DNA from 2 places in the Kribbella sp. NPDC049174 genome. Region 2 is predicted to be linked to the other one. Evidence: predicted binding sites of a transcription regulator. Region 2 holds the regulator's gene; the other holds the start of a gene.
The links. The regulator HrcA, encoded in region 2, represses chaperone genes, less so after heat shock. The targets are predictions, from matches to a motif close to TTGGCACTCGNNNNNNNCGAGTGCCAA.
Positions count from the first base shown of each region.

Region 1: the regulator HrcA is predicted to act here: its motif matches at 2,210-2,236, upstream of groES (co-chaperone GroES).

Region 1 is NZ_JBICSZ010000003.1:28,778-32,187, forward strand. It holds gene groL (chaperonin GroEL) at 1-1,611, opposite strand, end outside; gene groES (co-chaperone GroES) at 1,782-2,078, opposite strand; gene ACGFIF_RS17380 (peptidoglycan-binding protein) at 2,261-2,965, shown strand; gene ACGFIF_RS17385 (methyltransferase domain-containing protein) at 2,975-3,410, shown strand, end outside.
Region 2 is NZ_JBICSZ010000001.1:186,626-190,035, reverse strand. It holds gene dnaJ (molecular chaperone DnaJ) at 1-983, opposite strand, end outside; gene hrcA (heat-inducible transcriptional repressor HrcA) at 1,176-2,198, opposite strand; gene ACGFIF_RS00875 (Gfo/Idh/MocA family protein) at 2,323-3,410, opposite strand, start outside.

The sequences.
Region 1 (3,410 bases), on a different contig from region 2:
GTGACCGTGGCCGTGACCGGCCGCGGCAGGCTCCTCTTCCTCGGGCTTGTCGACCACCAAGGTCTCGGTGGTGAGCAGCAGCGCGGCGATCGAGCCGGCGTTGGCGAGCGCGGACCGGGTCACCTTGACCGGGTCCAGCACGCCCTGAGCCAGCAGGTCGCCGTACTCGCCGGTGGCGGCGTTGAATCCGCTGCCGAGCTCCAGCTCCGCGACCTTCGCGGTCACCACGTAGCCCTCGTAGCCGCCGTTCTCGGCGATCCAGCGCAGCGGCTCGACGATGGCCTTGCGGACGATCCGGACCCCGGCGAGCTCGTCACCCTCCAGGTCCAGGCCGTTCTCCAGCACGGTGGCCGCGTGCACCAGGGCGGAGCCGCCGCCGGCGACGATGCCCTCCTCGATCGCGGCCCGGGTCGCGGACACAGCGTCCTCGATCCGGTGCTTCTTCTCCTTCAGCTCGACCTCGGTGGCCGCGCCGACCTTGATCACGCAGACGCCGCCGGCCAGCTTGGCCAGCCGCTCCTGCAGCTTCTCCCGGTCCCAGTCGGAGTCGGTGCGCTCGATCTCGGCCTTGATCTGGTTCACCCGGGCCTCGATGTCGTCGGACTTGCCGGCGCCCTCGACCACGGTGGTGTTGTCCTTGCTGACCACGATCCGGCGGGCGGTGCCCAGCACCTCCAGCCCGACCTGGTCCAGCTTCAGGCCGACCTCGGGGGCGATGACCTGCGCGCCGGTCAGCGCGGCCAGGTCCTCCAGCATCGCCTTGCGGCGGTCACCGAAGCCCGGCGCCTTGACGGCGACGGAGGTGAAGTTGCCGCGGATCTTGTTCACCACCAGGGTGGACAGCGCCTCGGCCTCGACGTCCTCGGCGATGATCAGCAGCGTCTTGCCGGACTGCACGACCTTCTCCAGCAGCGGCAGCAGGTCCGCGATGGCGGAGATCTTGCCCTGGTGGATCAGGATGTACGGGTCCTCCAGCACCGCTTCGCCGGCCTCGGCGTCGGTGATGAAGTACGGCGAGATGAAGCCCTTGTCGAACTGCATGCCCTCGGTGAACTCGAGCTCGGTCCCGAAGGTGTTCGACTCCTCGACGGTGATCACACCGTCCTTGCCGACCTTGTCGAACGCGTCCGCGATCAGGGTGCCGATCTCGGCGTCCCGGGCGGAGATGGTGGCGACGTGGGCCATGTCGCCCTTGTCGTCCACCGGCCGGGCGGTCTCGACCAGGCGGGCCGACACGGCCTCGACGGCCGCCTCGATGCCCTTCTTCAGGCCCATCGGGTTGACCCCGGCGGCGACGGCCCGCAGGCCCTCGTGCACCAGCGCCTGCGCCAGCACCGTCGCGGTGGTGGTGCCGTCACCGGCGATGTCGTTGGTCTTGGTGGCGACCTCCTTGGTCAACTGCGCACCAAGGTTTTCGAACGGGTCGTCCAGCTCGACCTCACGGGCGACGGTGACACCGTCGTTGGTGATGGTCGGGGCGCCCCACTTCTTGTCCAGGACGACGTAGCGGCCCTTCGGCCCCAGCGTCACCTTCACCGTGTTCGCGAGCTTGTCGACGCCACGCTCCAGCGCGCGCCGGGCGTTCTCGTCGAACTCGAGGATCTTCGGCATGGAAAAACCAGTCCCTCTCTGAATTCTCTTCTCGTTGCGCTCAGCAGTCCGAACCCACGCTGCATTGAATCCTGACCCGCCCCTCCGCCCCGGTCAGGTACCGGACCGACTCCGCCCCGGCGCCGGTCGTCGGCACCAGGGCGGTGTCAGTCAGGAACAGCGGGCGATCGTCACTTGCTGACGACTGCGAGGATGTCGCGGGCGCCCAGGATCAGGTAGTCCTGGCCGTCGTACTTGACCTCGGTGCCGCCGTACTTGGAGTAGATGACCTTGTCACCAACGGCGACGTCCAGCGGGACGCGGTTGCCGTTGTCGTCGATCCGGCCCGGACCGACGGCGAGGATCTCGCCCTCCTGCGGCTTCTCCTTGGCGGTGTCCGGGATCACCAGGCCGGACTTCGTGGTCTGCTCGGCTTCGAGCGGCGCGACGAGGACGCGGTCCTCGAGCGGCTTGATCGTGACCGACACTTGCTGACCTCCACGGTCGATTCGCTTGTCTGTGGTTCAGGGTGGTCGCGCTCCCCTGCCGTCGCGGGGGTCAGAGGCCGGACCGCTGGCACCCTCCACCGGAGAGTGCCAACACCGAATCTAGGCCGCGATTAGCACTCGGTCAACTCGAGTGCTAGATCTGACCGGCCCGGAATACAGCTGTGACCATCCGGGTACGGATTGTGGTCGAACGCTGGGCCTGGGCGGGGGTGGCGTGGGACCGTTCTCTGTACGGCGTCCCGGCCGCCCGCGGGACCTGGGTCCGAGGAGAGACCATGGCCTTCAGCTTTCCCTCTCTGCCCATATTGTCCGGCCGCACTGTCGCGGTCCTCGCCGCAGCCGGCGCGCTCGCGGTAGGAGCGATCGCCGCGGGCGCCTCGAAGGACCAACCGGCCACCAGTCCCAGCCTGGACGCACCGGCCGCGGCACCACCGCAGGCGGCGCCGGCCGCGGACACCGACAGCGTCACGATGGCTGCCGCGGCCGCGCTGCCGCAGTGCCGGTCAGCCATGCTGGTCCCGGTCAACCGCAGCTGGGGGATCCCGATGCCGTCCGTCTACGGCAGTGCGAGCACCTACTGCAACCTCATGTACGGCGACGACCCGCACCGGGGCTCCACGGTGTTCGGCGACCCGGACACCGCCATCCGCGTCCTCCAGCGCAACCTGAACTTCTGCTACGGCACCAAGCTCGCGGTCGACGGCATCTACGGCAGCAACACCCGTGCGGTGGTCAAGCTGGTCCAGCGCAGGCACAAGCTCGTCGCGGACGGCATCTACGGCCCGAAGACCCGCTCAGCCATGAACTGGCGCCTCTACTCGATGGCCACCCGCAGTTGGAGCAAAGGCTGCTCCAGTCCCCTCTAAAGTGGCGGGGTGACAGTCACCGGCTTGCTGGACGGCCCCGGCGCTGAACTCCTCGCCGACGCCTGTGCGAGCTACCAGCCCGGCCACGAGCTCCAACTGGTCGAGAAGCTTCGCCGCCAGTACGACGCTGCACTCGTCACAGCCGCGGTCACCCAGGCCTCACTACGCCACCGAGCGGTCGCCAAGTTCGGTGCGGACGCTGGCCAGATGCACTTCACGCCAGACGGCCTGGAACAAGCAACGCGAAGCACAGTCGGCTCTCACCGGGCTCAACGCATCGCAGCGACGTTGCCGGGCAGCAGTGTGGTCGACCTGGGCTGCGGCATCGGCGGTGACCTCATCAGCGCCGCACGCGCCGGCCTGCGGGTCACCGGCGTCGAACGCGACCCAGCCACCGCTGCCGCGGCCCGCGCCAACCTGGTCGCGCTAGGCCTGCCTGGTGAGG
Region 2 (3,410 bases):
ACGATCAGGTCACCACGACCCGCGTGCCGCAGGCGCGGGACTCCACGAGCGGTCAGCGTCATCGCCGTACCGGACTGTGTGCCCGGCCGGATCTCCAGCGGGGTCGTCTCGCCCTCCAGCGTCGGCAGGTCGATCGTCGTCCCGAGTGCCGCCGCCGTCATCGGCAGGGTGACGGTGCAGTGCAGGTCGTCGCCGTTGCGGGTGAAGATGTCGTGCGGCTCGACCTCGATCTCGACGTACAGGTCGCCGGCCGGGCCGCCGCCGGGGCCGACCTCGCCCTGGCCGGACAGCTGCACCCGGGTGCCGGTGTCCACGCCGCCGGGGATCTTCACGGTGACGGTACGACGGGACCGGACCCGGCCGTCGCCGGCGCACTCGACGCACGGGTTCGGGATGGTCGTGCCGAAGCCGCGGCAGTTCGGGCACGGCCGCATCGTCCGCACCTCGCCGAGGAACGAGCGCTGGGTGTGGGTGACCTCGCCGCGGCCGTGGCAGATCTCGCAGGTGACCGGCTCGGAACCGGCCGCCGCACCGGACCCCGAACAGGTCGGGCACAGGACGGCGGTGTCGACCTTCAGCTCCCGGGTGGTGCCGAACGCGGCCTCGGCCAGGTCGATCCGCAGCGGGATCAGCGCGTCCTGGCCGCGCCGGGTCCGCGGCCGCGGCCCGCGGGTGGCCCCGCCGGTCTGGCCGAAGAAGGCGTCCATGATGTCGGTGAACGTGAAGGCCTGGCCGAACCCACCGGGCCCGCCGCTCGCGCCGGCGGTCGCGAACGGGTCACCGCCGAGATCGTGCATCTGCCGCTTCTGCGGGTCGCTCAGCACCTGGAAGGCGCGGCCGATCTCCTGGAACTTGTGGTGCGCGTCCTCGGAGTCGTTCACGTCCGGGTGGTACTGGCGGGCCAGCTTGCGGTACGCCTTCTTGATCTCGTCCGGTGAAGCGTCACGGCTGACGCCCAGGACAGCGTAGTAATCGGTGCTCATACTCCAGACCAGGGGTTGGTGGTGTAGGGGGTGTCTGATGGTCCAGCGCCGTAGCGAGCAGGTGCTCGGTGCGGTGGCTCGGCGTGCTGGAGTGAAGGCCTCGATGCGGATCCATCGTGGCCTTTGCTCCAGTGCGCCGAGGTGCCGTGCCGAGTGCCGCGCAGTAGGCGTTGGACCATCAGACACCCCCTCCTATGTGTCGGCCAGGATCTGGCTGACGTAGCGGGCGACGGCGCGTACGGCGCCCATCGTGCTCGGATAGTCCATGTGGGTCGGGCCGACGATGCCGAGTGTGGCCAGCGCCTCCGACTTGGACCCGTACCCGGTCGCGACCACCGAGGTGGTGGCCAGTTCCTCGTACGGGTTCTCGTGCCCGATGCGGACCGTGAGGGTCTGCGGGTTGGTTGCCTCACCGAGCAACTTGAGCAGGATGACGTGCTCCTCCAGCGCCTCCAGCACCGGCTTCACGTTGCGCTCGAAGTCGTCGCCGTACCGGGTCAGGTTGGCCGCGCCGCCGACCGCGATCCGCTGCTCGCCGACCTCGTCGGTGAACGTCTCCAGCAGCGTCGTCACGATCGCCGCCACCAGCGGACGGTCGGCCGGCGCGAACAGATCGGTGACCGCGACCAGGGACGTGGTCGCATCGGTCAGCCGTTGTCCGGCCAGCGCGGAGTTGAGCCGGGACCGCAGGTCCGCGATCAACTGCTCGTCGACGTCGTGCGGCGGTTCGACGATCCGCTGCTCGACCCGGCCGGTGCTGGTGATCAGCACCAGCAGCAGGCGGCGCGGTGTCATCGTGACCACCTCGATGTGCCGCACGCTCGACCGGTTCAGCGACGGGTACTGCACGATCGCGACCTGGCGGGTGATCTGGGCGAGCAGCCGGACCGTACGGCGTACGACGTCGTCCAGGTCGACCGCGCCGGCCAGGAAGGAGGTGATCGCCTTCTTCTCGGCCGCGGTCAGGGTCTTGACCGTGCTCAGCTTGTCCACGAACAGCCGGTAGCCGGCGTCGGTCGGGATCCGGCCGGCGCTGGTGTGCGGCTGGGTGATGTACCCCTCCTCCTCCAGCGCGGCCATGTCGTTGCGCACGGTCGCCGGCGACACGCCGAGGTTGTGACGGTCCACCAGCGTCTTCGAACCGACCGGCTCGTGGGTCGCCACATAGTCCTCGACGATGGCGCGGAGAACATCCAGCTTGCGTTCGTCGAGCACGCGCACCACCCTCTCTCGCCATCGACCGTCGACAGTCAGCGGACCCCTGGCACTCAAATGATCCGAGTGCCAGTCTACCGAGCCGTAGTAGCCGCCAGCGCCAGATCGCGGCGTGGGACGGGTCTCAGGCGATTTCGGGAGACGCACCCAACGGTACGGCGGCCGGGCGGTCGACCGTACTCGCGACGTCCACCGGCTGGTCCTGGGCCGCTGCTTCCAGCACTGACTCCAGTACGTCGAGCACGTGGTAGGCCAGCGCGCCGTCGGCCCGGTGTGGCTCGCCGGTGCGGATCGCACGGGCCATGTCCGCGACACCGACGCCCCGGCCGGCTCCGGCGTACCCACCGGCTACGGGGAGTTCGGACCAGTCACGGTTCGTGGCGGTGGCGATCTCCACCGTGCCGTCGAAGCCGTTCGGGTCCGGCACCGACAGACTGCCCTCGGTCCCATGTACCTCGATCCGCGGCAGCCGCGCGGCCCACACGTCGAACGACATCAGCAGCGTGGTCAGCGCTCCGGACTCGTGCTCCAGTACGCCGGTCACGTGCGTCGGCACCTGGACCGGGAAGGTCTCCCCGGCTCGCGGACCGGTGTGGATCTTCCGCTGCTGCTGCGACTGCCCAGCGCGAGCGGTGACCCGTCGCACCGGCCCGAGGAGGGTGACCAGGCTCGTCACGTAGTACGGACCCATGTCGAGCACCGGACCGCCGCCGGGCTGGTAGTAGAACTCCGGCGCCGGGTGCCACAGCTCGTGGCCGGGGGTGACAAATGACGCGGTCGCGGCGGTCGGTACGCCGATGTCGCCGCGGTCGATGGCGACCCGGGCGGTCTGGGTGCCGGTGCCGAGCACGGTGTCGGGCGCGCAGCCGACGCGCAGGTTGTTGGCGGCCGCGTACTTCAGCAGCGGCTCGGCCTCGGCGCGGTCCACGGCCAGCGGCTTCTCGCCGTACACGTGCTTGCCGGCCTCCATCGCGGCCTGGTGCACGGCGGCATGTGCGGCCGGGATGGTCAGGTTCACGACGATGTCGACGTCGTCGGCGGCGTACAGGGCGTCCGACGACAGCGCCCGGATGCCCGGATTCTTGTCGGCGATCGCCTGGGCGCGGCTGACGTCGAGGTCGGCGACCGCGACCACGTCGACACCGGGCAGCTTGGCCAGGTGGTCGAGGTACGTCCCGGAGATGACCCCGGTGCCGACGATGCCGACGCGCG